Regions from separate parts of the Brucella sp. NBRC 12950 genome, predicted to be linked through region 2. Evidence: riboswitches for the same ligand, from Rfam matches in the RefSeq annotation. Region 2 holds a riboswitch; the other holds the start of a gene.

Region 1 (15,100 bases), on a different contig from region 2:
TGATGTCATTGACGATCGAGTTAACGAGACCACCAAATGCCCCGCCGATGATAACACCGATGGCCAGATCGACCATGTTGCCCTTGAGAGCAAATTCTCTGAATTCTTTCAACATTAGCCAGTATCCCTCTCAAACACGAGCTTAACCGGGGCCGTCTTTGCTGCGGGTAAGCTTCGCCAGATAAATCACTACGATGAACTCCTGCGATCAGTTGCGATCACAATTGTTCGCTCGCTAGATTGTAGGCGAAAATATTCAAAGAAAAGATGAACTTTCAAAAAGCACCAATTAGAGGCGTCTTTTTTTGAACTAGCTAAAGAAAGAGGCGCAGAAAATGCGCCTCTTATTTTTGATCTTATGCTGCAAAGCGTTTTGTTGCTTCAATCAATTCGTGGGTGATGCCCGGTTCAGTAACGGAATGCCCACTGTCTTCAACGATCTTCAGATCGGCTTCGGGCCACATCTTCTTGAGTTGCCATGCATTGATGAACGGCGTGCAGATATCATACCGTCCATGAACGATGACGCCCGGAATCTGTCGGATACGCTCAACATTCCGAAGAAGCTGGTCATCGCTTTCGAGGAAGCCACGGTTTTGGAAATAGTGACATTCGATCCGGGCGAAAGCGACCGCGTAGAGGTCTTCGCCGAAGGCTTCGACACGCGCCGGATCAGGCTGGATCGACAGCACCGATCCTTCCCAGCGCGCCCACAGACGAGCCGCGGCAAGCTGCACCTGCGGATCTCGGTCCGTCAGACGCTTGTAGTAAGCTGCGATCATATCGCCGCGTTCATCTTCCGGAATATGTTCTTGATAGGCTTCGAAGTGATCCGGGAAGATGATGCTTGCACCATTGGAGTACATCCAATCGACTTCAAACCGGCGCACCATGAAAATGCCGCGCAGAATGATTTCCGAGACATGCTCAGGATGAGTTTCAGCATAGGCCAGCCCCAGTGTCGAGCCCCAGGAGCCGCCGAATACCTGCCATTTATCTAGACCAAGATGGGCGCGGATATGCTCCATATCGGCCACGAGATCCCAGGTGGTATTCTCGCGCAGTTCAGCATGAGGCGTGGAGCGTCCGCAACCGCGCTGATCGAAAAGGATGATACGATATTTCTCGGGATCGTGCAGACGACGCATGGCAGGCGTGATGCCGCCGCCGGGACCGCCATGAATCATGATAACGGGTTTGCCATCAGGATTGCCGCATTGTTCGACATGGATGCGGTGCAGAGGCGAAACCTGCAGCATCTCTTCCTTAAAGGGCTGGATTTCAGGATAAAGCGTATTGCGCGTCATAAAGTGCCTTTTCGTTCCCGTTTGAGCCGTTCCCATCTTTGCCGGGTTGCTCTCGTTCATATGTGAAATTAGCACATAATGCGGCCAGAAGGCGGCAATGCGACATATGTTCAGGCCAAATACCGCTATTTTTGGTTGCCCGGATTGAAAATCGGCATAAAACAAAAGAGTTGCATGTAATAATGCATCGCTCGGGGAGGACATAGAAAATGGCGTGCGAGGCTTATGCAGTTTATCATCGCTGACGACCATCCGCTTTTCAGAGGCGCGTTGCGGCAGGTTCTGTCCAGTTTGCCTGAAGAGGCTGAAATCATCGAAGTCGGCGATTTCGATGCCGCGAAAAAACTGGTCGTAGAACGCGACGATGTTGATCTGCTGCTGCTGGATCTGACCATGCCTGGAGGCACGGGCCTTTCCGGTCTGGTCACGCTTAAAGCGCTTCAGCCCGCTCTCCCGATCATCATTGTATCAGCGACTGATGATGCCGCAACAATCCGCCACGCGGTCGAACTCGGTGCATCGGGTTTCATATCCAAATCGGCCAGTATGGAAGCCATTGGTGAAGCCGTACATGCGGTTCTTGCCGGCGACATCTGGACACCATCAGACATCGATCTTGATCAGGCACATGATCCGGAAATCGAAACGCTGATCAACAAGATCAGAACGCTTACACCGCAGCAAACGCGTGTTCTCACCATGCTCGCCGAGGGATTGCTCAACAAGCAGATCGCCTATGAGCTGAATGTTTCTGAAGCCACCGTCAAGGCGCACGTCTCTGCTGTTTTGCAGAAGCTTGGCGTCGACAGCCGCACACAGGCGGTCATTCTTCTGTCACGCATTGGTAATGATGCGTTGAGCTCAGAGCCACTCTGATAATTCATTCCGCTGCTGATTGGCGCTGATGCAATGCGCTCGATAAAAGCGAGCGCAGGGCTGCGGGACGCAGCGGCTTGTTTAACACCGTCACGTTCTCGTCGTCGGCTCGTTTGCGAACTTCCTTGGAACGATCAGCCGTCAGCAGAATAGCTGGAATCTCATGCCCGAAAGTCTCGCGCGTGAAACCGATCATATCCAGCCCGTTCTCATTATCGAGATGATAGTCAGCCACGATAATATCCGGTGCCACTTCACGCTCGACACAGAACACTTTCAGCCCGGCACCACCGCGCAGCGTTGTCACATTGCAGCCCCAGCCATTGAGCAGGGTTTCCATTCCGGCCAGAATATTAGCGTCGTTGTCGATGCAGAGCACGTCAAGCCCTGTCAGACTGGAGGCACGTTTCACGCCCTTGCGACTGGCGATTTCCTCAACCGGGACTGCTTCATCGCTGATCGGAAGACAGAGTGTGAAAATGCTGCCCTTGCCCGGGTCCGATGAAACTGTCAGCGGCAGTTCGAGCATCCGTGCAATACGATCGACGATCGAAAGACCAAGCCCCAGGCCTTCTGCCTCGCGCATACCTTCATCAAGGCGCGTGAATTCACGGAAAACCAGTTTAAGCTTCGGCTTCGGGATACCAATACCTGTATCAAGCACCTGCAATTCCACAAAATTGCCGCGACGACGGACGCCTAAGAGAATGCCGCCTTTACGGCTGTATTTGATAGCATTGGAAACGAGGTTCTGGATAAGACGACGCAACATGTTGCGATCAGTTTTGACCACAATACTCGATGGCACCACGCGCAGTTTCAGCCCCTTTTTGCGTGCCATCGGCGTGAAATCAGTGGCGATCTGGCTCAAAAGCCGGTCGAGCCGGAAGGCCGAAACTTCAGGCTTCAGCGCGCCCGTATCAAGTCGCGATATATCGAGGACCATTCCGAGAATGGCTTCCACCGATTCAAGTGAAGAATCGATGTTTCTTGCAAGTTGGCTTGTTTCTGCACGACCGAGTTTTTCGGCCAGTGCCGTGCTGTAAAGCCGTGCAGCATTGAGCGGTTGCAGAATGTCGTGACCAGCCGCAGCAAGAAAGCGCGTCTTTCCCAGATTGGCTTCTTCGGCAACGCTCTGCGCCTTGGCAAGTTTCTGGTTCACATGGGTTAGTTCTGCCGTACGGTCAGCAACACGCTGCTCCAGCACTTCCGCGGCCCGCTGACGGCTGATATCCGCCTCGACCTCATCAGTAATATCGGTATAGGTCGCCACAAGTCCGCCATCTGGCATCGGATTGGAATTGATTTCCAGCACCTTGCCCGTCGATTTCAGCGTCAGACGCCACGGTTTGCGCAATGTCGCCAGCGAACGAATGGCGGCGTTCTGTGCATTGGCTGCGAGATCGCCGCTGCGTGCCAGATGCTCCACAATCTCAGAGACCGGTATGCCCACCTGCATTACTTCATCAGGCAGATCGAACAGCCTGCGAAACTGACGGTTCCAGCAGGTTAGCCGCAAGTCCTTGTCGAGAACCGTGATACCCTGGTCCATCTGGTCGAGAGCGATCTGCAAAAGATCGCGGTTTTGTTGCAGAGCAACGGAAGCATCATCCAGTAACTGCCGCGCATCGCGTGCTGATGCATCATTCCGCTTGAGCATCAACGACAGAACCAGACGTGCCGACGAAGAGCCAACGGCCGTGCCAAGCAATTGTTCTGCGTAGCGGATGAGTGGCGTGTCGACCGTCATGCCCGGATCCAGCCTGCGCTGCTCACGCCCTTCAAAACGCAGGAAAGCGCGCTCAACACGTTCAGCACCGAGATATCTGGCCATAGTTGCTTTGAGTTCGGCAACGGTAACGGTTGTGCGGAAACGCTTGAGCGTGGGGGTGCCAATAAAATAGCGTGGCAGGAAAATACTGGCCTGAATACGTTCAAGCGGCGTCGAGGCACGCGACAGCGAGCCAAGAAGATAGAACAACGTATTAGCGGCCAGGCTCCAGACCACGCCATTGGTGAGCGGTAGCATATCAGTGCCAAACAGCGCTTCTGGCCGCAGAGCCGTGAACCCCAGAAATCCATCCCGCAAAATGGCAGCATTTTCAGGCGCAACCGTCGGCAACAACAGGGTGTAGGCCCAGATCAGAAAGCCCGCCGAAAGGCCCAGCATTGCCCCGCGCCCATTAGCATTGCGCCAGAACAGGCCACCAATAAAAGACGGCACGAATTGCGCAATGGCCGCAAAGGATATGAGGCCAATGGATGCGAGATGAATATTGTTCGACGCCATGCGGTAATAGGCGAAGGCCAGTGCCAGAATACCGATAATCGTCAGCCGCCGGGTATTGAGAATGATCATCGTCAGATCACGCTGCTCTGTCGGATGGCGCACGGCCAATCTGCGGATGATCAGCGGCAGAACAAGGTGGTTGGAGATCATGATCGAGAGCGCCACGCAGGCAACAATCACCATTGCGGTCGCAGCCGAAAGCCCACCTAAAAACGCAATCAATGCCAGCCAGTGTGCACCGGCTGAAAGTGGTAAAGCTAGTACATAAAGATCGCCGCTCACCGTATTTCCAAGCGTCATCACGCCAATCAGCGCAATCGGGAAAACGAAGATATTGATCAAGATCAGATAGAGCGGAAACAGCCACGAAGCCGTGCGCAGTTCTTTTTCGCTGCGGCTTTCCACGACCGTTACATGAAACTGTCGCGGCAGCATGATGATGGCCGCAGCACTCAGCATCGTATGCACAATCCATGTGCCGATGGATGTTTCGTAGTGAAATGCATCAAGTGCTGCGGGCGATTGCGAGATCTTTTCTATCAATTCGCCAGGCGACCCAAACACGAAGAAAGTGCAGGCCAGTCCCACGGCAAGGAATGCGGAGAGTTTGATCACTGATTCGAGCGCAACCGCCAGAATAAGCCCATTCTGGTGCTCTGTTGCATCCGTATGGCGCGTACCGAACAGGATCGCAAAGACCGCCAGAACCGCTGCCACGGGCAGCGAAATATCGCCAAACACAAAGGACGAAGGATCGAAGGCAGAGCCGTAATGCTCCATCACCAGACCAACACTGCCGGAAACAGCTTTGAGCTGTAGCGCGATATAAGGAATGGACCCGACCGCTGCGATACAGGTTGCCAGCGACGCCACACCAAAGCTCTTGCCATAGCGCGCTGCCAGAAAATCGGCGATGGAAGTGATATGTTCGGCCTTTGCAAGCCGCACAATATGACGCAGCAGACGATTGCCAAGCGTGAAAACCAGAATAGGCCCGATATAAATGCCTAAGAACTCAAGCCCGCGCTGGGCTGATAAACCGACCGAGCCGAAGAAGGTCCACGAAGTGCAGTAAACGGCAAGACTGAGTGCGTAAATATAGGGACGCGGGGCACTACTCCAGCGCGCAGCACGTCTGTCACCGATGCTTGCCACCGCAAACAGCATCAACAGATACAGAAATGCGACGCCTATAATTCCCCAGCCCTGCATTGCCGGACTTTCCTCCCCTGCCACCCCCCTTTATTGGTAAAGTAGACTAGGGAAGGCAAGCATTTTCAGGCAAAACACGCAAGCACTACTAAATAACGACAGGCCTACTGTTGTGCACCATTCGCCGGCTTCTCAGGCTCACTGTCAAAACTCTTTGCGACATCCATGAAGCGGCGCATGAAGCGTTCCATATAACCAAGCGACTGTTCGAACTCTGCATCGGACGGCAGCTTTGACGGCATAGCAGATGCAGCACCCGACTGAACTGCTGCAAGCTTATCCTCAAGCCTTTTCACGCGGTCCTGCAGATCGGAAATGTCGTTCTCATAAGCCTCGCGGTCTTCGGTTGCCATCTTGCAGACAAGCTGCCCCTGATGCTCATTGCAGACTGAAAGCGCACCCGTTCGCGTATCAAGCCGCACATAGCCGGTTTCCGTGCCTTCAAGGCGATAGCGGCCATTTTCCTGCGCATAAGCACTGCTGGCAATAAAGCCGGTCCCAAGAAGTGAAACCGTGGCGAGTGTGCGAAACAACGGCATGTTTTTGCCAGACATGGTTCTCTCTCCTTAATAGCCTGTTTAAGCGCATCTCGTCCGAAAGCCGCTTCACACTTTTCCGGATGCGCTCTATTTCTTCGCGCATCTTATCCAAAAACTGCTTTGCACTTTTCGGGATGCGCTAGAGCCTACCCCCATCATATGGGAGCTATGCGCGAAAAACGAACAAGTCATGCTTTGATTTTCTGATAAATTCGGGCTAGAGAGCCGCCATGACCAAAACGACCATCTACAAGATCGCCCCGCGCGATCTCTGGGCGCAGGCAGAAGAGGCTGGCAATTTTACCGGGGCACCCGTTGATATTGCCGATGGCTATATCCATTTCTCCACCAGTGAACAGGTGCGCGAAACAGCCGCCAAACATTTTGCCGGGCAAACGGATCTGCTGCTGGTAAGCGTAGATACAGCCGCTCTGGGCGATGCGCTGAAATTTGAAACCTCGCGCGGCGGGGCATTGTTTCCGCACCTTTATGCAATGCTGCCACTATCGGCAGTGATTAAGGTCGAGCCATTGCCGCTCGACAAAGATGGTCTCCATATCTTCCCGGAGCTTGAGGACAAATGAGCGGGCTTTTTGAACTTTTTGGGCGACGTGCATTGTTTACGTTCGACGCCGAGCAAGCGCATGGTCTGTCCATCGCAGGGCTGAAAACTGGTATTGTCACCTGCAGCCGTCCACATGACCCCGCACTTTCGGTTAAAATTGCAGGTCTGCAGTTTCCAAATCCAGTCGGCATGGCAGCCGGTTACGACAAGAATGCCGAAGTTCCTGATGCACTCTTGAAGATCGGCTTTGGATTTACCGAAGTCGGCACCATCACGCCACGTCCGCAGAGTGGTAATCCGCGCCCGCGTATTTTCCGTCTCGTGGACGATCGCGCTGTGATCAATCGTCTTGGCTTCAACAATGAAGGCCACGATGCAGCGTTCAAGCGCCTTTCGCAGCGCGCTGGCAAAAGCGGCATTGTCGGCGTTAATATCGGTGCCAACAAGGATGCTGAAGACCGCATCGGCGATTATGTAGCTGGTATTCGCAAGTTCTATCAGCTGGCGCGGTATTTCACCGTGAACATCTCTTCGCCCAACACACCGGGCCTGCGCAATTTGCAATCCCGCGATGCGCTGCGCGAGCTGCTCTCCCGTGTGCTTGCTGCCCGCGATGAAGAAGGCAAGATGTGCACGCTGAAGCGTCCGGTTTTCCTCAAGATCGCGCCTGATCTGAGCGACGAAGAACTCGACGATATTGCGGCAGAAGCGCTTGAGCAGAAGCTTGACGGCATTATCGTTTCCAACACCACGCTTTCGCGCAACGGTTTGAACAGCACGGAGAACCGCGAAGAAACAGGTGGCCTTTCGGGCGCACCGCTATTTGAGCGTTCGACGATTATTCTGGCACGTATGCGCGAGCGGATCGGCGCTGACGTGCCGCTGATCGGCGTTGGCGGTATCGATAGTGCTGAAACCGCCCTTGCGAAAATCAAGGCGGGTGCTGATCTCATCCAGCTTTACACCGGCATGATCTATCGTGGCCCCGGCCTCGCATCCGAAATCGTGCGCGGACTTTCAGACGCCGTCAAAACCGAAGGCGTGGCAAGCATTTCCGATCTGCGCGACCGCGACACGAAGGAATGGGCCGCGCGCCGTCTGCCTGACTAAACTTCTCCTGAGCATGCCCCCCGAAAACTGGTTCCCACTTTTCGGGGTCATGCTTTAAAAAACTCCGTTCTATACCTCCGTGGCAGCAACGCCAGAAGCGTGATGCCGCGGATCGATAGGAACAGATTGATTGCCAGCCAAAGCCCGTGATTTCCCATCACGGGCTTTACTGCATAAAGCACAGCCAAAAAGAATATCAGCGAGAAGAACATCATGTTGCGCATATCGCGCGACCATGTTGCGCCGATGTAAACGCCGTCCATATGGAATGCGAGCAGGCCGGTGAGCCCGGTTAATGCCGCCCATGGCAGATATTTGATCGCCTCATCACGCACATCGGAAGCCTTCGACAGAAGGTCGATAATCGCATCACCAAACACCAGCAAAGTGAATGCAATCAAGCTGGCCATGACCAGCCCCCAAACGAAGGTGAGTTTCGCACCGCGAACAAATGCCGGGCTATAGCGCGCACCGACCGAGCGGCCTACGATCTGTTCCACTGCGGCGGCCATACCATCGAGAAAGAAACCGCAGACGAGGAAGAAATTCATCAAAACCGCGTTTGCCGCCAGCGTCACCGGACCGAGCTCTGAACCCGCGCGGGTGAAGAATGCAAAGGCTGTCAAAAGCAGAATGGAGCGGATCATGATGTCGCGGTTAAGCGCAACCATCCGCACAAGGCCTTCTTTCTGAAAGATGCGGGCCCAATCAGGCCTGCGTCCTGTCGTGCGATTGAAGTGGCGCGCAACAAGCGTGAGGCCAATGATTGCCGCAACAGTTTCGCCCGTAACCGTGGCCCATGCAACACCGGCCACACCCCAGCCAAGTTCCAGCCCGAGCACAATGCAGAGAATAATATTGATACCGTTAATTAGCACCTGAAGGCTGAGGCCCAGAATACCCTGCCCCCGTCCGAGCAGCAGACCCAGTACGGAATAATTAATAAGCGCCACCGGTGCCGAAAGCATCCGGATTGACACATAAGTCACCATCGCTTCCTGAGTGGCAGGTGTCGGGTGAATGAAATCAGACGCAACGGTTAGCACGAGCGGCAGGCTCAGGATCATCAGCAAGCCAGCAGCGATCGCTATAATGATAGCCCGCCAGAAGATTGCCTGTTCTTCTGCCTTGTCGCCTGCCCCCATCGCCTGTGCGACAAGCCCGGTGGTTCCGGACCGCAGAAAGCTGAACATGGTCAGCAGAAAATCGAAAACCAGTGCGCCTATGGCAAGGCCACCAATCAATTCGGCCTGCCCCATCTGACCGACCACACCCATATCCACCAGCCCAAGCAAGGGCGTAGTGACGGCGGCGAGTGTCATCGGCACGGCGATCATCATCACCATGCGATGGGTCACTTCAAATGGTCTGGAAACAATGCTCTGATCGTGCAGCATCTGATCCCTGGCTTTCCTCGAATATCGGTCGCAATATCGGTAAGCTCTATTCTGGAATCATTCAAAACGACAGTGAATTCGGCCACCGTATTGTCGCAGCCCTGACAGCCTTATGTCAGGAGCGCGTTCAACAATATTCAGAGGCCGAGCATCATCGCCCAGTATAGGCGACGCGGATTGTTTTCAGGCGTCGCCCATGCAAGGCCATAATGCTCGAAGGTCGGATCAAGCATATTCTTGCGATGCCCTGGTGATTTCATCCAGGCATCGAAAACGGCCTGTGTGTTTGGCTGTCCAGCGGCAACATTTTCTGCAGCGGGACCGCGAATACCAGCCTGTTTGAGCCGCGAAACAAACCCATTGCCCCAGCCGACCGAGTGGCCGATCTTGCCATGGCTCGCCATACGACGTGCCTGATAAAGCGCTGCCTGCTCAAGCTTGCCGTTGGTTGACATAAGCGGCAGACCGTTGGACTTGCGGATCTGATTGAAGAGCTCGGTCGGGTCAACGTCTGCTGCAGCGTTTGCAAAACCCGCGGGCAAAGCCGCGAAAGCCAGAGCGCCACCGGCGAGGATCAGAAACCCACGCCGGGTAAGGTTAAAAGTGTCGTTGTCTTGCATTTCCCGCTTCCGAAAGGCTTTTTACTACGCATTATCCTACGCAAAACCGCTTCGCACTTTCGCAGGAAATGCTCTGATTATTTCCGGTAGCTCAGGATACGGAGCAAAATAAAGGCAGGAATGACGACGGCTGCACCGAGGATGAGATAATCGGCAAAACCTGCAATGGCAGAGAAGCCCATATTCCAAAGGCGCAGAACAAAATCACGGATGCCATAGAGGATATCGTAAGGCGTCCAATGGAACGCGCTCATCACCACGCCAACCACCAGCGAGATCAGCACAAGCTTGATCAGCACGCGTGCAGGCGTATCGCCAAGAAAACGGTTCACACCATCAGACATGCAAATCTCCAGCATTTGGTCGCCTGCCAAAGTGGCAGTTTCGCCGCGGAAAATAGGTCGTCGGCGCAGGATTCGCAAGTAAGCTCATAAATTCAGCGTTCTTTGCGATAATCGCGTGGCGGCTTCTGCTTCTGGCGCACAAACGAGCGGTTCATGCTACGCGTATCCGTAAAGCCGCTGGCGACTGCCACTTCCAGCAACGATAGCCCGGTTTCAGACAGCAGCTCCCGCGCCTTTTTAACGCGCAATTCTTCACGCACCTCAAAAGCCGTGCGCCCCACCGCCATACGAAAACCGCGCTCCATCTGACGCACCGAAATGCCGAGCTTGCGCGCAACATCGATCATCGGAACTGGCTCTTCCAGCGTTTCCTCAAAAATGCGGATCGCCTTACGGATCATCGGTGAACGCACACCATTGAAACTCAACGCCGGCTGTTCAGAACGCACCAGTTCATAAGGGATCATCAGAATGGACGCGCTTTTACGTGCCAACTCCTCGGAGATTTCATTCTGGATGATTGAAAGGGAAAGTGATGCCGCGCCCAGGCCACCCGCACAGGTATAGTGCCGTCCGCTGCGATGAAAAAGGCTTGTCGTATCAGCGGTATGGCCATCGAAAAGATCGAGAAAATCATCACGATGGAACCAGCTGACACAACAGTTTCGGTCATCAAGCAAGCCGCCCTCAGCCAGCAGAAAGGCCGCTGTGCAAAGGCCCACAACGGTCTTGCCGCGCTTATCGGCGCGTTTGATAAGGTCAATCAAAGCCTGTTGACGCGGGCGGTACTGCGCAAGCAAACCGCCGACAACTGCCACATAATCGCACTCATCCAGCTCACCGATGGGTGCTGTCGGTTCAATCACCATACCGGAACTGGATGTAACCGGATCGCCCGACAATGTGCAGATTTTCCAGGCACACCGGATCTGGCGGCTTTTATCACGATCATCGGCTGCAAGGCGAAATGGGTCGAGAAACAGGCTGAGGGCCGTCAGCGTAAAACCGGGCAACGCAACGATGCCCACGGACAGACGGCGCGATGGCACATCCGTCATGATTTCCCGAACCTCATCCTTCCCATTTCTCACCTAAGCAGTCCTCCACCACATCCCACTTTATACGAACGGGATCAGGAAGAACGCAATCACCTGAAATGCTTGGAGAGCTTAAGTTGCTGCGCCTGATAGTTCGATCCCAAATCGATGCCATAGAGCGCCTTCGGGCGATTCAACATATGCTCATAAACAAGACGGCCGACAATCTGGCCATGTTCGAGAATGAACGGGACTTCATGACTGCGCACTTCCAGAACCGCACGGCTTCCCGTTCCACCAGCAGCGGTGTGACCGAAGCCCGGATCAAAGAAGCCTGCATAATGCACACGGAATTCACCGACCAGCGGGTCGAAAGGCGTCATTTCCGCTGCGAAAAGCGGCGGCACATGCACCGCTTCGCGCGAAACGAGGATATAGAATTCATCCGGGTCGAGCACCAGTTCACGCGACCCACGATCATAGATCGGCTCCCAGAAGTCGAGAACGTCATTGGCAGCTCGCTTATCGACATCGACAACAGCTGTGTGATGCTTTCCGCGATAGCCGATCAGCTTGTCTTTATCACCCGACAGATCAACTGACAGCGCGATGCCGCCACCAGAGATATTTGGCTGTTCTGCAGCCACCAACGTTTCGTTCTGATGCAATGTTGCAAGTTCTGCTTCAGTCAGCTGGGCACGTCCCTGACGAAAACGGATTTGCGACAGGCGCGAGCCGGTGCGTGCAACAATCGGGAAAGTTCGTGGGCTGACTTCGAGATAAAGCGGGCCATTATAGCCAGCAGGCACCTTGTCGAACTCCTGCGCACCATCGGCGATAACGCGGGTGAAAATATCAAGGCGGCCCGTCGAGCTTTTCGGGTTAGCGGAAGCAGACAATTCCGGCGAAAGCGACAAGCTTTCAAGCAATGGCACGATATAGACGCAGCCGGTTTCAAGCACCGCGCCTGCGGTCAAATCGATCTCGTGAAGCTTGAGACGTTCCAGCTTGTCTATAACCGGCGTTCCCGGACCGGGCATGAAGGATGCGCGCACACGATAGGCTTTCACACCCAATCGCAGGTCGAGACTTGCAGGCTGAATCTGATCGGCATCCAATGGACGCGCAGATTTGAGCAAACCGCTTTCAAACAGCGCGGCAATATCCGCATCTGCCAGAATTCCTGCTTCCCTCTGTGTCATACCACTGAACTCCGTGAATTACTTAAAATTGGTCTAAGACCATTGACCGCTCTAAGCACCGATGCCAACCCTCAAAGCCCTTGGTTTCGGGGTTTTCCGCAGGAATCAGAGGCCAAGCACCTTTCACCGGCAGCTCTTTTCCTGAAAACTGACCTTCCAAGCATTGACGACCCTGCCCAAGAGGCATAAGGAAAAAGTGTTCCGTGGTGATTTGGCCGGCCGGCTTGCAGCCACGTTAAAGAATTCGCTAAAATAAGGCCGCGGTTCGTTACCGGCCTTTTGCGTGTTCGCGAGGCCGGTTTTTTATTGGCCGCCGAGGCATTTCCAGGCCCCGGCCGACCAGCTTTCGACAGGTTGGAAAAAAATGACGAATAAGACTACCCGTAAGTTACGCCCGGCAACTCAGCTCGTTCATGCAGGATCGCTGCGTTCGGGCTTTGCAGAGTTGTCCGAAGCCCTCTATCTGACGCAGGGCTTTCTTTACCCGACGGCAGAAGCCGCTGAAGCGCGATTCACAGGCGAAGACCCGGGTTTCATCTATTCGCGTTATGCCAACCCAACCACAGAAATGTTTGAAAAGCGCATGTGTGCGCTTGAAGGTGCCGAAGATGCGCGCGCCTTCACCTCCGGTATGGCGGCGGTCGCCGCCTCCATTCTCTGTCAGGTACAGGCTGGAGAACACGTCATCTGCGCACGCGCCGTCTTTGGATCGTCGCGTTACATTATTGAAACGCTGCTGCCGCGCTATGGCGTTGAGTTCTCAATTATCGACGGCTCGAAGATCGAAAACTGGAAAGCAGCTGTTCATCCGAACACCAAAGTGATGTTGCTCGAAAGCCCGTCGAACCCGACGCTCGAAGTGATCGACATTGCTGCTGTCGCAGACATTGCCAATGAAATCGGCGCAAAGCTGATCGTTGACAACGTGTTTGCAACGCCACTTTACCAGAAGCCGCTGGAACTCGGCGCGCATATTGTCGTCTATTCGACCACCAAGCATATTGATGGTCAGGGCCGTTGTCTTGGCGGGATCATTCTTTCCGATCAGGAGTGGACTGAAGAAGTTCTCCAGCCTTACTTCCGTCATACCGGCCCGGGTATGAGCCCATTTAATGCATGGATCATGCTCAAAGGCCTCGAAACGCTCGGTGTTCGCGTGCGTCAGCAGACGCAGTCGGCTGCAGCCGTTGCCGATGCGCTCGCCGGTCAGGCAGGTGTGAAACAGGTCATTTATCCGGGCCGCGCTGACCACCCACAGGCCGACATCATCGCCAAGCAGATGACCGGCGGCTCGACGCTGATCGCGCTGGAACTCGAAGGCGGCAAGGAAGCTGCGTTCAAGTTTGAAAATGCGCTGCAGGTCTTCAGCATTTCCAACAATCTGGGCGACGCAAAGAGCATCATCACTCATCCCGCCACGACCACGCATCAGAGCCTCACAGACGAAGCCCGCGCGGAACTCGGTATTTCTGACGGTATGTTGCGTATCTCCGTCGGTCTCGAGGATCAGGATGATCTGGTTGAGGATGTGCTGGAAGCGCTAGCTGCCGCTCGATAACAAAAATCGTCTAATTTTGCAGCTTTCGACCGCAAAACGATGCATAAACGACGCAATTGCCGGAACATTTCGGCAATTGCGCTGCATTTGTCGGCATCAACTCGTTGACCTCCCGCGCAACTTTAGCGATAGGTGAGACAAGTAGACTTGATGCGATTCAAAGGCGGGTGCGTATGTACAAAGCGGTAACGCGGGGTATCGAAGTAACGGCTGAACCGTTTTATCTCGAAGACCAGTCCGAGCCAGAAGACAACCGCTATGTCTGGGGCTACCGGATCACAATCGCCAACAATTCATCTCAGACTGTACAGTTGCGCTCGCGTTACTGGCAGATCACAGACGGCAATGGCCATATTGAAGAAGTACAGGGCGCAGGCGTTATCGGCGAACAGCCGACGCTTAATCCCGGCGACTCTTATCAATACTCTTCAGGCTGCCCCTTGAGCACGACATCCGGCGTCATGGTTGGGCGATATCAAATGCAAGCTTCCGACGGGAATGCCTTTGAAGTCGATATTCCGGCTTTCTCGCTGGATATTCCAGAAGCCCGCCGCACGCTGAACTAAAAAAGCGCTTCTTTTGAAGCGCCTTTTTTTATTGTCGCTTATCCCGAAAACTGCGTCGCGCTTTTTGGGATGCGCTTATTTATTTCGCAAACTGTGCAGGATCAAACTCATAGGTTTTGGAGCAGAATTCGCACGTAACCGAAATCTTGCCATCCTCGACGCTATCCAGAATTTCTTCAGCCGAGAAATTTGAAAAGACGCCTTCGATCTTTTCGCGAGAACAAGCGCAATCATCGACAACCCGGATCGCCTCATAGATGCGAACGCCACGCTCATGGAACAGACGATAAAGCAGACGCTCCGAGCCAACCTGTGGGTCGGTCAGTTCCGAACTTTCAATCGTGCCGACCAGCGAGCGCGCTTCATCCCAGCCGTCGTCTTCAAGGTCGAGAACAACTGTGTTTTCGTCGCCATCGCCACCCGGAAGGTCCGGCATGCGTGAACGAATTTCGGATTCCGGCAAGAACTGGATCATCA
Region 2 (15,100 bases):
GGCCTGAACTTATAATCATTACCGACAAAGCTGTCCGGCTCGCGCCAGTTACTAGCGGAGATTGCATAGCCATGAAGACCAACAAGATAGATCACCGCTGCTTGTGTGCCTTCAGCAAGCGCCTCTAGCTTTCGGTTGAGCTGATCGATGGCCACAGCACTCGGCATTGCAAGCGCGTCGGCAAGCTCTTTGTCTTTGGAAAGAACCAGAGGCAGCGCTCGTTGTTTCTCAAGAACGGTTCGCAGGAGGGCCGTATTCAGATTTGCATCGATCCGGGTCTGCTCACCCAGTGAAAGCAATGCGCGATCACGCGCAGCATCGCCCACAATCCAGAAAGCGAGTGCAAAAACAACTGCACAAAATGCGCCAAATACCCACCATGTCCGGCGGTTATTGGTGGGAGGCGGATTTGCTTCAATTGTAGAAACAGACGCTTCTTTCATGGCGTCAATTGTGCATTATTTCACACTGCATGAAAAGCAATATGTGCGATAATTCGCACAATTAAGCAGAAATTCGTCCCAATTAATTGCTAATATATAATTTTTTCAGACACTTAAATCCAAAGGCGGGAACTGGCACGCAGCTTGCAGATCATTTTGTCAACAGCAGCGGAAGCTGTTGAACGACAGGCGAATGGCTCGGGAGGCCGGATGAGATCCGGACTGAGCCGAATGGAGGACATCATGATTTCCGTACAGTCAGGCGCTGTGGCCGAGCCACGCCGTCCAATTCCTTTATATAAACACCTCTACGTGCAGGTTCTGGTAGCCATTGCTGCCGGTATTCTTCTCGGCCATTTTTACCCAGAGCTTGGCACGCAGCTAAAGCCGTTAGGTGACGCTTTCATCAAGCTGGTGAAGATGATCATTGCGCCGGTAATTTTCCTGACCGTCGCGACCGGTATCGCTGGCATGACTGACATGAAGAAGGTGGGACGCGTGGCCGGTAAAGCCATGATCTATTTCCTCGCGTTTTCGACGCTCGCTTTGATCATTGGCCTCATCGTTGCCAATGTTGTGCAGCCGGGCGCCGGAATGCACATCGATCCTTCCTCGCTCGATCCGAAGGCGGTTGCAAACTACGCCGAAAAAGCTCATGAACAGACGATTACCGGCTTTCTGAGCAACATAATCCCAACCACCATCGTTGGAGCCTTCGCGTCTGGCGATATCCTTCAGGTTCTTTTCTTCTCGGTCCTGTTTGGTATTTCGCTCGCCATGGTTGGCGATAAAGGCAAGCCAGTCACCGACTTCCTACAAATGCTCACAGCACCTGTCTTCAAGCTGGTTTCGATCCTGATGAAGGCGGCTCCGATTGGTGCCTTCGGTGCCATGGCTTTCACTATCGGCAAATATGGTATCGGCTCGATTGCCAATCTGGCCTTGCTGATCGCGACGTTCTACATCACAGCTCTGCTATTTGTTCTGTTCGTGCTTGGCGCGGTCGCACGCTATAACGGCTTCTCAATCGTGGCGCTCATTCGCTACATTAAAGAAGAGCTCCTGCTTGTGCTTGGCACTTCATCGTCAGAAGCTGCTTTGCCGAGCCTTATGGACAAGATGGAAAAAGCGGGCTGTAAGCGCTCGGTCGTGGGCCTTGTCATTCCAACTGGCTATTCGTTCAACCTTGATGGCACGAATATCTATATGACGCTTGCCGCACTGTTCATCGCACAGGCAACGGATATCCCGCTTTCGCTTAGTGATCAGATCCTGCTGCTTCTCGTAGCAATGCTTAGCTCGAAGGGCGCCGCTGGTATCACAGGCGCAGGCTTCATCACGCTTGCTGCAACTCTTTCGGTTGTTCCGGCAGTACCAGTCGCAGGTATGGCGTTGATCCTTGGCATTGATCGCTTCATGTCGGAATGCCGTGCATTGACCAATCTCGTCGGCAATGCCGTTGCAACCATCGTTGTTGCGCGTTGGGAAAACGAACTCGACACCGACATGCTGGCTGCAGCGATGAAGGGCGATGTGCTCGACGTTCAGGGCACACCGGTTCTCGAACCGGCGGAATAACTGGGCTGATCTACTTTCTCAGGCAACCGGAACGGCCCGCTTTTGGCGGGCCGTTTTGTTTATTTGTTATGTTCGGCAGCCCTGCCCTGAGTGATGAGGCGCGCACTGTGCTGCCCGGATATAAATGTCCAGAGCCAACTCCAGGCAACCGCTGCGCGACTACGCGTGCCGATCAGGAAGAAGATATGGGCGATGCCCCATACCCACCAGGCAATTGTGCCTTTAAGCCTGATCCGCCCCATATCAACCACGGCAGCACCTCGACCAATAGTCGCAAGATTGCCCTGATGGCGGTAACGAAACGGCGCTGGAGCAATACTACCCGAAACGCGACTGCGAACAACCTTTGCAATATAAGCGCCTTGCTGTTTTGCGGCGGGCGCAATACCCGGGACGGGCTTTCCGTCAGGTCCCTCAACCAAGGCTGTATCGCCAATCGCAAAGATATTCTCGTGCCCCGGCACCGTAAGATCGGAAAGCACGCGAACGCGGCCCGCTCGATCGCTTTCCGCTCCAAGCCATGAAGCTGCAGGCGATGCAGCGACACCTGCAGCCCAGATAGCTGTTTTGCAGGGAATAAACTCTTCGCCAACGGTGACGCCATCTTCGGTGATCTCCTTGACTGGTATGCCGAGGCGCACTTCTACGCCGATCTTCTGAAGAGCATTTTGAGCGTAAGTCGATAGGTCTTCTGGAAATGCAGCCAAAATGCGTGGCCCTGCCTCCACAAGCAGCACACGCGCCTCACGCGTATCTATATTGCGGAACTCAGGCCACATTGTCTGCTTGGCCAGCTCTGCGATAATGCCTGCCAGCTCAACGCCAGTTGGTCCCCCACCAACTACCGAGAAAGTAAGCAGTGCCTGCCGTCTCTCCGGATCTGTTTCGCGCTCTGCGCGTTCGAAAGCCAGAAGCAAGCGGCGGCGAATGGTCGTAGCGTCCTCCAGCGCTTTAAGACCGGGTGCCAGCTTTTCCCATTGATCATTGCCGAAATAGGCGTGCCGTGCGCCGGTGGCCAAGACGAGCGTGTCATAGTCAATCTTCGTGCCGTCTTCTAGCCGCACCTGTTTTGCGGATGCATCGACGCCCACGACAGTGCCAAGCAATGTCGTCACTTCCTTACGATCACGGAAAAGATGGCGAATCGGCCAGGCAATTTCCGACGTAGCAAGGATCGTTGTAGCAACTTGATAAAGCAGCGGCTGAAAAAGATGATGATTGCGTTGATCGACAAGGGTTATGCGAACATTCGCACCTTTAAGATCATGAATTAATTGCAGGCCTCCGAAGCCTGCACCAACGACGAGGATATGGGGGGTATCCGGTCCGTTCATTGAAGTTATACCACCTAAGGTTGGCGTGAACCCGAGTCACGCTTTTCGTACGATAGTTGCACTTCGCAAACTAACGTTATCAGGCAGATGGTAAAGAGCCTAACGGCAAAGTGACATTAATTCTTGACGAAATACTTCAAGATTATTGTCATCGAATGTGCTTTCGAGTTTCGCATGGGCTGATGTCCAAATAGGAACAGCTGATGCGAGAACCGTTTGTCCTTCAGAGGTAAGCAAAAGAAGGCGTTGGCGGCGATCGTCGGGATTTATGATAATCTCCACCCAGCCATTGCGCTGCAAAGGCTTCAATGCTGCGGTGAGGGTAGTTTGATCCATAGCCAATAGTTCCGCCACCGGCTTCATAGGCGGCGGGCTAGGGCGGTTTAATGCCATCAGAAGCGAAAACTGGCCATTGTTGAGACCAGAAGAGCGGAGTTCCTCATCAAAATAGCGGGCAAGCGCACGTGCTGCACGCTGAACATGCAAACAAAGACAGGAATCACGCACAAGAAGCGTGGTTTCAAATGGAACAGCGCGACTATCTGGCATTGCTTAGTAATGTTGATATCAATCTATTTCGTCAAGACAGATAGTGAGCAGCTTCATTAACCCGCATCCGAAAACTGTTAAACGGTTTTCAGACAAAGATGCGCATTAAACAGACGCCTAGAGCAAGAATTTGATCCAATCGCACCAATGTTCCGAGATCCGAAGTTTTCAGGCGCAATCTGAATTACCGCTTAAAAATCATCACCATGATGCATGTGACGAAGGTAAGCGAAAGCAGTTCCGGCCAGAACCGGCAGAATGACAAGCGCCATCCAAAATATAATGTTGCTCATTTCTCCCTCCCTTTACCAACAGTTTACCATACAGGCGGATAAAAGAAAAACGCGTAATGCGAAGGCTTGTTCCACGGATGCAAAAGACCGTTCTTTTCGTCTTGAGGACGCACTTTAAACCGCAGCAACTTTGCGCGTTAAATTGTTAGAATAAAATTCCATCACAGCCGAGTTACATGCATTCAAAGACTATTGCCAGGATGCCGGAGTTTGAGTAGAAGTAGCACCACATCAAGAGTTGGGGCGACGCCCAACGCCAACCTGCCTTTCCGGGCAAGGTGGTACTTCCTAAAATGGAAGGATGTGGCCAACCGGCAAATATACGGATCAAGCCACACGCGTCTGCTCTGACATAACGAAGGACTGACGCGACATGCCTATTAAAATTCCTGACGATCTGCCCGCAACCAGTGTCCTCGAAGCAGAAGGCGTTATGGTCATGCGTGAGGCAGATGCTGTTCGTCAGGATATCAGGCCGTTGAAAATCGGCCTTCTCAATCTCATGCCAAATAAGGTCACCACGGAGACGCAGATTGCGCGTCTTCTGGGTTCAACTCCGTTGCAGCTGGAATTGACGCTTGTTCGCATTACCAATCACGTAGCGCGTCATACACCTGCAGATCACATGCTTTCTTTCTATCGACCTTGGGAAGAGGTGCGGGACGAACGTTTCGACGGCTTTGTGATCACCGGTGCACCAGTCGAGCGTATGGCGTTTGAAGACGTGACATATTGGGACGAAATGCAGCGTGTCTTCGATTGGACGCAGACCCATGTTCATCGGTCGCTCAATATCTGCTGGGCAGCGCAAGCGGCCGTACATCATTTCCATAACATGAGCAAATATGATCTACCCGCTAAAGCGTCAGGCGTTTACAGCCAGCAAAACCTCGCTCCAGCATCGCCTTACCTCCGCGGGTTTTCAGACGACTTTGCAATTCCCGTTTCCCGCTGGACAGAAGTACGAAAAGACGACATCCCAGCGGATAGCGATCTGAAGGTTCTCGTCGATAGCCCTGAAAGTGGCCTTTGCTTGCTGGAAGACCCAAAGCACCGAGCGCTTCATATGTTCAATCACGTTGAATACGATACAACGTCGCTTGCTGATGAATATTTCCGTGATATCCAGCTGCAACCAGATACACCCGTGCCAGCCAACTATTTCCCGAACAACGATGCAAGCCGCAAGCCACAGAACTGCTGGCGAGGCCATGCACATCTACTTTTCGGTAACTGGATCAATGAGATGTATCAATCGACGCCATATGATCTGTCAAAGATTGGCAAGTCTGATTGAACCTACGAGAATTAATAAATCGCTATAAAACAGAATATTAGAGCGCTAATCTAATTTATCAGATCAGCGCTCTCTCGATTTTTACACTCGCAGATTAGCTTGCGAAGCGTCCGATCCACTGGTGCCACTGGTCTTCACTTCCGTGAAAGACATTGAGATCAATCTTGCCGTTTACGCCCTGCGACAAGCCTGAGCCAGAATACTGCCAGAAAACCCAGCGACGCCCCGGATAGACCTTGGATGGATGTTGCGCCACAGCACGCAGCCAGAACGGATAATCTGTGAACGCACCCTTCAAATTATCATCGTAAAAATCCGGTGCGGTGTAGATAACCGGACGCTTGCCATAATGGCGCTCAAGCGCATCCATGAAGACCTGCATCTTTTCTCGCACTTGAGCTGGCGATGGACGACGCTTGCAAGACGAGTCGCCGTTCCATTCAACGTCGATGACCGGCGGCAACGCATCTGGATCAACCGGCACGTTGCGAATGAACCAATCAGCCTGCTGACTGGCCACGCGGCACCAATAGAAGAAGTGATACGCACCACGCTTCAGCCCTGCAGCTTTGGCCTCACGCCAGTTCTTACGGAACATTGGATCAAGATGATCGCCACCATCGGTCGCTTTGATATAGGCAAAATTTGCTCCGTTCTGTCGCAACGTTGCCCAGTCAATGTCTCCCTGCCAACGCGAGACATCCACGCCATGCACTGCATGTCTGCGCGGCGAAACACTACCAAAATTGATCGGTTTCGCATCGCGGAAGCGCTGGCTATAGACCTTATTGCGCGTTTGGCGATCTAGGCGAACAGATGGGTAAGCCGCGACTTCCGGCTTGGGAACCGAGATTGGAGCCTCCACATGCTGCTCTGGGCGCTGCGTCAATGGTGCAGGCGGCTCGTTTTTAAATGGGCCAGCATCAGGAACGGGACCAGCCCAGGCAAGAACTTCATCATGGGGTGCGGATGGCATCGATTGCGGTGCTCTCGCCACGTCTGTCAAAGGCGCAGAAGGTCTGACAACCGAGCTGGTCAATTCCGCAGACGGCTGAGACATGACACTGTCGATGCCGGAGCTAGACGTGCAACCCGCCAAAGCGGTGCAGGCAAGGGCAATTGCTGACACAACCGAAAAACGCATGATACCCATACACAAAAATCAGGCGCTCCACAACCAAACCAAAACTGGCTGCAGAAAAGCCATCGACCAACACCCGCAACGCTCCTCCCGAGCTATTTGCTAACCAAAGATTACTGCCAAAAGCTGAATCCAAAGTTTACGAAATGCTTAAGAGACCTGACAATGATGATTTCTGTCTTTTGTTGCGCAGATAACTTTTACGGCCTGTTTCAGGCACGCTTCGCTGGAAGATCAAAATCTTGCGGAAAGAATTGTCCTGCATATGGCTTCGGCTTGACGCTCTCAACCTGAAGCATCAGCTCAGCGATCTTTTCGGGGCTTGAAATACCGCATTCATAAATTTGGATAATTTCCCGCGACATCTCATCCTTTTGCGGAGAAGTAATCGGGCAGCGACCAAGAACTTCGCACGTCTTGAGATAAGCCGCCTGCAACTGTTCGAGCTCAGCGGGTTTGAAACGCTTAAAATAATAGTCTCTCGAAAACGGCATATTGTTTCATTCGCAGTTTGGTCGTGATTGACCGGATTTCATAACCTGTGATGATACTTTTCAAAGCATGTCTTTAGTAAGACTGAACACGTTACTATCATACTTAGGGATAGTTTACATTCAGTAACTGTTTTCAACTACGCACGATTTCTACTCGCGCTGCGATAGCAGCGATTTTTTCAGGATCGTATTCGCCGGATTCATAGATTCTGATGATCGCACGGGCGAGTTCATTTTTCGCCTCATGGGTTGTCGGGCAGCGGTCTAACATGGCACAGCTGCGGTGATAGGCGGCTTGCAGAACTTGCAAGTCATCGGGATTGAACGTCCCGCGGTATTCGCTGCCCCGAAATGGCATTTTTTCTCTCCCCAGCCTGCTGATTGAAGCTCGATTTTAAGAGGAAAGCAACTGCATTTTGATGGCGAGGTGATATACCAGATTTCGGAGGAGAGCGGCCGACTTCAAACCTTAACAAGGCAGGGCGTGGTCGCTATAAACTAAAGTAAAAGCTGAATTAAAAAGGATAAGATAGTGAAAATCGGCGTCGTTACCATCTCAGACCGCGCAAGCCGCGGAGAATATGAAGATTTGAGCGGCCCTGCTATCGAAAACTGGCTAAAAACCGCGATTGTAACACCATTTGAAATTGTTAAACGCGTTATCCCAGATGGCTTGGAATCCGTGCGCGATACGCTGATCGAACTTGCGGATAATATTGGTTGCGATTTGGTTCTTACCACAGGCGGAACCGGCCCGAGCCCCCGCGATGAAACACCAGAAGCGATGAAAGCTGTGCTGCATAAGGAATTACCCGGTTTTGGCGAACAAATGCGTCGAGCAAGTCTTGAACAGACGCCAACCGCCATTCTTTCGCGTCAGACTGCCGGCAGTCGTGGAAAAAGCTTCATTCTCAATCTTCCCGGTAAACCAACCTCGATCGCCATGACATTGCATGCCGTCTTTCCTGCTGTTCCATATTGCCTTGATTTGATTGGCGCAGGTTACATAGAGACCAATCAGTCCGTTGTTATAGCGCATCGTCCGAAATAAGTCCTGCGGTCTTGCTTTCAGTGCGTCAATGCAAATGCGCAACCCAGCTTTGCGCATTTGCATGAATTGCACACTTGCATTTCCCTGATTTGAAGCTGAGTATTGGTGAAAAAGAAGGGGACCTAAGTGAAGCCATTCGACGAGATGCTCAACCATGGCGGGAGTGTTCGCCAACCTTACGAATTTCTCAAGCAGTGGTTAGACCAGCAGGATCAGCATAAACTTCAGCAAAAAACACATGATGCGGAAAGTGTTTTTCGAAAGACCGGCATCACGTTTGCGGTCTATGGCGATCAGGACGCTGCGGAACGCCTTATTCCGTTCGATATCATTCCGCGTATCATTTCCGGTCAGGAATGGCGAAGACTTTCGCAAGGTATTGAACAGCGCGTGATGGCGCTCAATGCCTTCCTCGATGATATTTATCATCGCCAAGAGATTGTCCGGGCAGGGCGCATCCCGAAGGAACTCATCACGAATAACGAGGCATTTCTGCCTGAGATGATCGGATTCCGTCCGCCTGGCAATGTTTATACACATATCATCGGTGTCGATATCGTCCGGACTGGTGAGAACCAGTTTTACGTGCTGGAAGACAATGCGCGCACGCCCTCCGGGGTTTCCTACATGTTAGAAAACCGTGAAACCATGATGCAGCTATTTCCTGAGCTGTTTCAGAACGTGAAGGTTCGTCCGGTCGAGAACTATCCGCAATTGCTGCGGCAGTCATTGGCAAGCGTTGCACCGCCCGGAACGCAAGGCGTGCCCACCGTTGCAGTCCTCACACCTGGTATTTACAACTCAGCCTATTTCGAACACGCGTTTCTTGCCGATCAGATGGGTGTCGAGCTTGTCGAGGGTAGTGATCTTCGTGTGGTGGATGGTCGTGTCGCCATGCGGACAACAAAGGGTTATCGGACGATAGACGTACTTTACAGGCGCGTTGATGATGACTTCCTCGATCCGTTAACGTTCCGTCCGGATTCAACTCTTGGGGTCGCGGGCATCATGGATGTCTATCGTGCTGGCAATATAACAATTGCCAATGCTCCTGGGACAGGGATCGCAGATGACAAGGCGATTTATTCCTATATGCCCGAAATCATTGAATTCTATACGGGTCGTAAAGCGATCCTTGAAAATGTACCCACATGGCGTTGTTCGGAACCTGAAAGTCTTGCCTACGTACTGGATAACTTGGCAGACCTCGTGGTGAAGGAAGTGCACGGCTCCGGCGGTTACGGAATGTTGGTGGGGCCTGCGGCAACTAAAACCGAGCGCAAGGCGTTTGCGGAAAAACTGATGGCACGTCCACGCAACTATATCGCACAGCCAACGTTGGCCCTCTCAACAACGCCAATCTTTACCGAAAGTGGCCTGGCTCCACGTCACGTCGATTTGCGTCCTTTCGTTCTGGTGTCAGACCGTATCCGGATCACGCCTGGCGGGCTGACACGGGTTGCACTCAAAGAAGGTTCGCTTGTCGTGAATTCCAGCCAGGGTGGCGGCACCAAGGATACTTGGGTACTCGACGATTAAAACACATAGCACGCAGCAACTGACACTAAGATCAGAGCGTGAAAAGGGGAATGATTTTATGCTTCTTGGCCGTACGGCAAATGGGCTTTACTGGATGTTTCGCTATATTGAGCGTGCTGAAAACATGGCGCGCCTGGTTGACGCCGGATTACGCATGGCATTGACTAAAACATCGGATGCGCCGGAAGAGTGGTCTTCTGTGGTCGTGTCTGCGGGTGCAAGCCAGACATTTTCAGCCAAATATCGCGCTTATAATGCAGCAAACGTCGCAGACTTTCTGCTGCGGGACATGGACAACCCTTCCAGCGTGATGTCTTGTATGGAAACCGCACGTTCAAATGGCCGTATGGTACGCACAGCGCTTACACGGGAAGCTTGGGAAAGCGTCAATGAAGCCTGGATGACGCTGAAGAAATCTCTCTGCAAACCGTTAAAGGAAGCCGACCTTCCACCGTTGCTCGATCAGATCAAGCGGGAAACCGCACTGATACGCGGTGCTTTTCACGGCACGATGCTGCGCAATGAAATCTTTGATTTCGCGGGACTTGGCACATTTATCGAGCGTGCGGACAACACTGCGCGCATTCTCGATGTCAAATACTACGTGCTTCTACCCGCCGTCTCTTATGTCGGCACCACACTCGACAACTATCAATGGGAATCCATTCTGCGCTCTGTTTCAGCGCATCGATCTTACCGCTGGGTTTATGACGGTGACTATCGTCCTTCCCATGTTGCCGATTATCTGATCTTGAATGGCCGTATGCCCCGTTCGCTCAATCATTGCTACCAATGCATCACAGGTCATCTCGGTTTTCTTGGCAAAGACTATGGCGAGAGTGCTGCCTGCCAAGCGACTGCGGATCAAATCTATGATAGCTTGCAAAATCAGGACATCAGCGGGATATTTGATGTCGGTCTGCACGAGTTTCTGACTGAGTTTATTGCGCGCAATAACCGTCTCGGCAATGAAGTCGCCGAAACCTATAATTTTTATTGAGGTGTCCGTTTGCTGCTCAATATCCGGCACGTTTCACATTATCGCTATGACAATCCGGTTCCCTATGCGGTGCAGCGCCTGCGTTTGCGCCCACCGACACTACCGGGGCAACTTGTCAAACATTGGGAGCTGAAAATAGAAGGCGGCGAGCCTGAAGTCTCCTATATCGACGGTTTCGGTAATAAAACCGACCTCGTGCAGCACGCGCGGAACATCAACGAGATCATTATTACAGCCACCGGCAGCGTCGAGGTTGAGGATCGCGTCGGAGTGCTTGGCCCGGTCTATGGTTATGCTCCGCTCTGGCTTTTTGAGCGAGAAACAATGCTGACCGAACCCGGAGAGCGCATTCGAGCTCTCGCTGGCGGTCTGGGCAAAGAGCAGGAACGTCTCGCATTGCTGCACGAACTGATGAATGCAGTTCATGCAGCGGTCGCCTATATGCCCGGCACCACCAGTGTCGCTACAAATGCAGAAAGTGCGCTTGAGGCAGGCAAAGGCGTTTGTCAGGATCACAGCCACATCTTTTTATCTGCGGCTCGCTTACTCGGAATCCCTGCGCGCTATGTATCCGGTTACTTACTGATGGAGGGTATCGAGGAACAAACTGCGAGCCATGCGTGGGCAGAAGCACACATTGATGGTCTTGGCTGGGTTGGGTTCGATGCCGCAAACAATGCCTGTCCCAATGATCGCTATGTACGGATCGCAACCGGCCTCGATTACCGGGATGCCGCACCGATTTCGGGGGTAAGGCTTGGAGGATCGGTTGAAAGCCTTGCGGTACACATCAATGTAGGGCAGTGATTATTTCACCGTATGATTTGCCTGCCGGAAACTGTTGATGACCTATTGCGTTGGAATGAAAATTGATCGCGGCCTTGTGTTTATGTCTGATACCCGGACGAACGCAGGCCTCGATAATATTTCGAAATTCTCAAAGATGCGGAGCTGGACCAAGTCAGGCGAACGCGTGATCGTGCTTCTTTCGGCGGGCAATCTCGCCACGACGCAAGCTGTTGCGAGCCTGCTTGAAGAGCGTACGAAGGCACCGGACGAGCGCAATCCTTCGATATTCGAAGCGCCATCCATGTTTCAAGTTGCCCGCCTCATTGGCGATACGGTCAAGGAAGTCATCGCAAATTCGGCCACTGGCGGACAGAATGCGGATGCATTCGGTGCCTCCTTTATTCTGGGTGGTCAGATTAAGGGCGGTCAACCGCGCCTTTTTTATATCTATCCTGAAGGCAACTTCATCGAGAGTTCAGATGATACGCCGTTTTTCCAGATTGGCGAAAATAAATATGGCAAACCCATTTTAGTGAGAGCCTATCAGCAGGAAATGAGCTTTGAGGATGCAGTAAAACTGCTGCTGGTTTCGTTCGATTCAACACTTAAAGCTAATCTTTCCGTTGGGCTGCCACTCGATATGCAAATCTATGAAACGGACAATCTCAAGCTCGGTGAGCATCGCCGCTTTGAAGCAACAGATCGATACTATCAGACAGTTTCTGAAAGTTGGTCCGAAGCGCTAAAATCGGCACTCGAACAATTACCCGCATTCAGCTTCGAGAAATAAAGAGAAAGCCGGGTGATCTATCACCCGGCTTTCTTAGTTTCAGTCCTTTGTCACTGTTGCAACATAATTGGCGTCCGCCACCATGTTGAAATTGTGAATGTTGGAAGATGTAACGGCCGTTTCGATCTGCTGATAGATCACGGTGATCGGGCTGTCTTCCTGAAATTTCTTCTGAAGATCGTGGTACATTGTTTCGCGTTTGGCCGTATCGCGTTCTTCTGCAGCGGCCATTGTTTCAGCTGTCAACTCAGGAATATCCCAAGAGGCCTGCCAAGCCGTGGTTCGCAAGTTTACCTCATCACCGTTATTCGGGTTGTTGGTAAAGGTGACTGCATTTGTGTGCGGGTCCCAATAGTCTGGGCCCCAGATGCCAAGCGCCATCTGATGCTTGCGCGCACGAACCTTGGTTGTCGTGAGCTTACCATCGCCCTGCAAGATTTCGACATTCACCCCGGCTTTTGCCATAGTCTGCTGGATGTTTTCTGCAATGCCGACGTAAGGCTGTGTGTTGCGAACATCAAGCGTGATGTTGATACCATCCTTTAGTCCCGCTTTTTCAAGTAGTTCTTTCGCTTTCGCAACATCATACTTGAACGGCTTGTCGTCGGTCGCACCAAACATGCCTAGCGGCAGGAATGACTGATGCGTACGGCCAATACCCTTGATCAGCGTGGCTTCAATCGTATCGTAATCAATCAGATACTTCAGTGCTTGACGCACTTCCGGCTTGGCCAGTTCTGGCATATTCTGGTTTGCGCTCAAGTAATAAATGCGGCCCTTCGGAGCGTTGATGACGCTGAACTTGCTGTCCTTGCCAAGCTCCTCGATGTCGCCCGGTTCAAGATTGCGTGCAATATCAATATCACCCGCCTGAAGCAGCAGGCGTTGCGACATGCCTTCCTTCACATGACGATAGATGACGCGCTTCATCGCAGGCTTCAAGTCTGCATAATTGTCGTTGCGCTCGAGCAGCAGCACCTCATTGGCGCGCCATTGCTTGACGGAAAACGGGCCGGAACCAGCATAACCGTTCTTCAGCCATCCATAACCAAAATCCGTTTCATATGGATTGGTATCGGTCTTTTCGATTTTCTGTTCGTGTTCCTTCACCAGTTTACTGTCAACGATCGACGCAACACTGGAGGTCAGGCAGTTGAGAACGAAGCTTGGTGCAAAGGCCTTGCCAGTGGTGAAAACAAAAGTCTTGTCGTCAACCGCAACCACATTCTGATCGACATTTTCCCGCGTGATACCGAACTGACTCAATATGAATGCCGGGCTCATGTCGAGCTTGATCGCGCGTTGAATAGAGTAAGCGGCATCCTGCGCAGTAATCGGATTGCCTGAGGCAAATTTCAAACCGCCTCGAATTTTGAAGGTGATCGACTTACCGTCGTCAGAAAATGTCCAGCTCTCAGCAATCTGCGGAATGATCTTTGTCGGATCTTTGGTGTCGGTCGTCACCAGGCGCTCATAAGTGCTGGTGAGCATTTCCGATGTTGTGATTTCAAAAATTTCTGCGGGATCAAGCGATATGACATCATCGATGCTCATCGCGATCACAAGCGTGTCCGCAGGCGTGGCAGCTTCAACAGCCTTAGTCGAGGCCGAGAGGCAAAGCGCAAAGGCAAATGCTGCCGGAATGCTCGCGCGCATCATTCGTGTCGCGACAGCATTCCTATTCAAGCTGAAAAAGGAGGTTTTAGTGTTGGCTTTCATGCGGTGTCCCTCTGGAGATCAGAGCCTATCAAGGCAAATGATCGTCAATGCTCATTGCGTATCCGTCGCGTCTCCCCAGACAGCGACTCTCAAGCACGCGCGAGTATTAGATTCCGTTTTTTGAGGGGGCACAATGGTGGGAATAATTTAGCCGCAAAATAAAAACGGCTGGAAAATCCAGCCGTTTATCTGATGCTTTGGAAGAAATTATCCGAAGACTTTGAAGCGTTCGGCGTCGTCCATGAATACCTTTTCGCCGAACGGCTGTTCGTTCGAACCGAAAGGCATCTGCGCGCGCAGTTTCCACGAAGCTGGAATGTTCCAGGTCTTGGCAACTTCTGCATCAATCAGCGGATTGTAGTGCTGAAGGCTTGCACCGATACCTGCATTGGCAAGAGCGGACCAAACCGAAAGCTGAGCCATCCCGCCAGCCTGTTCAGACCAGACTGGGAAATTGTCTGCATAAAGCGCGAAATTTTCCTGAAGGCCCTTAACGACGTTCTGGTCTTCAAAGAACAGAACTGTACCCGCACCAGCTGCGAAGCTGTCGAGCTTGGCTTCAGTCTGAGCAAATGCGTCCGCAGGAACGATCTTGTGAAGCACTTCCTTGGCGATATTCCAAACCTTGTCGCTTTCGGCTCCAAACAGCACAACTGCGCGCGAGCTCTGGGAGTTGAACGACGATGGCGAATGCTTGATGGCTTCGCGGATCAGTTCGGCGACTGAGTCCTGGGAGAGGGGAAGCGTCTTGCCAAGAGCATACTGTGTGCGGCGCTTCTTAAGGGATTCTATATAACTGTTGCTCATCATCAATGTCCTGTTGTTCTGCGATTCTTTGCTGCGAACCAATCGCAGCGAGTGGGAAAACTTGTTGCAAATATTGTGATTTTCATACGAGTCGCCAGCCCGTGTTTCTGAAACACACTGTCAACGAATAGGGATGGACAGTCGTATCATTGTCATCCTTTGGTGAACCAAAGTTGCTACGTTTTGGCTGTCTTCAGGATTTTTTCTTTCCCGCCGGTTTAAAATCTGATCAAATTAGTAGGAAACAAGGGAATGCCCAAAATAACGGGTCGATGG

The links. Region 2 has a riboswitch for S-adenosylmethionine ahead of QSJ70_RS05250 (homoserine O-succinyltransferase). Riboswitches for the same ligand answer to the same signal wherever they lie in the genome.
Region 1: another riboswitch for S-adenosylmethionine. It lies ahead of QSJ70_RS15150 (O-succinylhomoserine sulfhydrylase); the one in region 2 lies ahead of QSJ70_RS05250 (homoserine O-succinyltransferase).

The regions. Positions count from the first base shown of each region.
Region 1 covers NZ_BSQC01000008.1:195,969-211,068, reverse strand. The annotation lists gene mscL (large conductance mechanosensitive channel protein MscL) at 1-115, opposite strand, end outside; gene pip (prolyl aminopeptidase) at 357-1,307, opposite strand; gene QSJ70_RS15200 (response regulator transcription factor) at 1,533-2,183, shown strand; gene QSJ70_RS15195 (PAS domain-containing hybrid sensor histidine kinase/response regulator) at 2,188-5,685, opposite strand; gene QSJ70_RS15190 (hypothetical protein) at 5,790-6,239, opposite strand; gene QSJ70_RS15185 (DUF952 domain-containing protein) at 6,455-6,808, shown strand; gene QSJ70_RS15180 (quinone-dependent dihydroorotate dehydrogenase) at 6,805-7,899, shown strand; gene QSJ70_RS15175 (MATE family efflux transporter) at 7,947-9,296, opposite strand; gene QSJ70_RS15170 (CAP domain-containing protein) at 9,434-9,916, opposite strand; gene QSJ70_RS15165 (DUF6460 domain-containing protein) at 9,994-10,260, opposite strand; gene QSJ70_RS15160 (GlxA family transcriptional regulator) at 10,353-11,318, opposite strand; gene QSJ70_RS15155 (2'-deoxycytidine 5'-triphosphate deaminase) at 11,408-12,499, opposite strand; SAM riboswitch at 12,693-12,773, shown strand; gene QSJ70_RS15150 (O-succinylhomoserine sulfhydrylase) at 12,864-14,057, shown strand; gene apaG (Co2+/Mg2+ efflux facilitator ApaG/CorD) at 14,231-14,623, shown strand; gene QSJ70_RS15140 (Hsp33 family molecular chaperone) at 14,703-15,100, opposite strand, start outside.
Region 2 covers NZ_BSQC01000002.1:494,975-510,074, forward strand. The annotation lists gene QSJ70_RS05230 (sensor histidine kinase) at 1-443, opposite strand, end outside; gene QSJ70_RS05235 (dicarboxylate/amino acid:cation symporter) at 687-2,021, shown strand; gene QSJ70_RS05240 (NAD(P)/FAD-dependent oxidoreductase) at 2,081-3,355, opposite strand; gene QSJ70_RS05245 (MarR family winged helix-turn-helix transcriptional regulator) at 3,455-3,904, opposite strand; SAM-I-IV-variant riboswitch at 4,421-4,529, shown strand; gene QSJ70_RS05250 (homoserine O-succinyltransferase) at 4,571-5,494, shown strand; gene QSJ70_RS05255 (GH25 family lysozyme) at 5,589-6,638, opposite strand; gene QSJ70_RS05260 (hypothetical protein) at 6,848-7,129, opposite strand; gene QSJ70_RS05265 (hypothetical protein) at 7,263-7,487, opposite strand; gene mog (molybdopterin adenylyltransferase) at 7,662-8,180, shown strand; gene QSJ70_RS05275 (circularly permuted type 2 ATP-grasp protein) at 8,307-9,719, shown strand; gene QSJ70_RS05280 (alpha-E domain-containing protein) at 9,778-10,719, shown strand; gene QSJ70_RS05285 (transglutaminase family protein) at 10,729-11,526, shown strand; gene QSJ70_RS05290 (proteasome-type protease) at 11,564-12,298, shown strand; gene QSJ70_RS05295 (ABC transporter substrate-binding protein) at 12,338-14,017, opposite strand; gene QSJ70_RS05300 (nitroreductase family protein) at 14,225-14,824, opposite strand.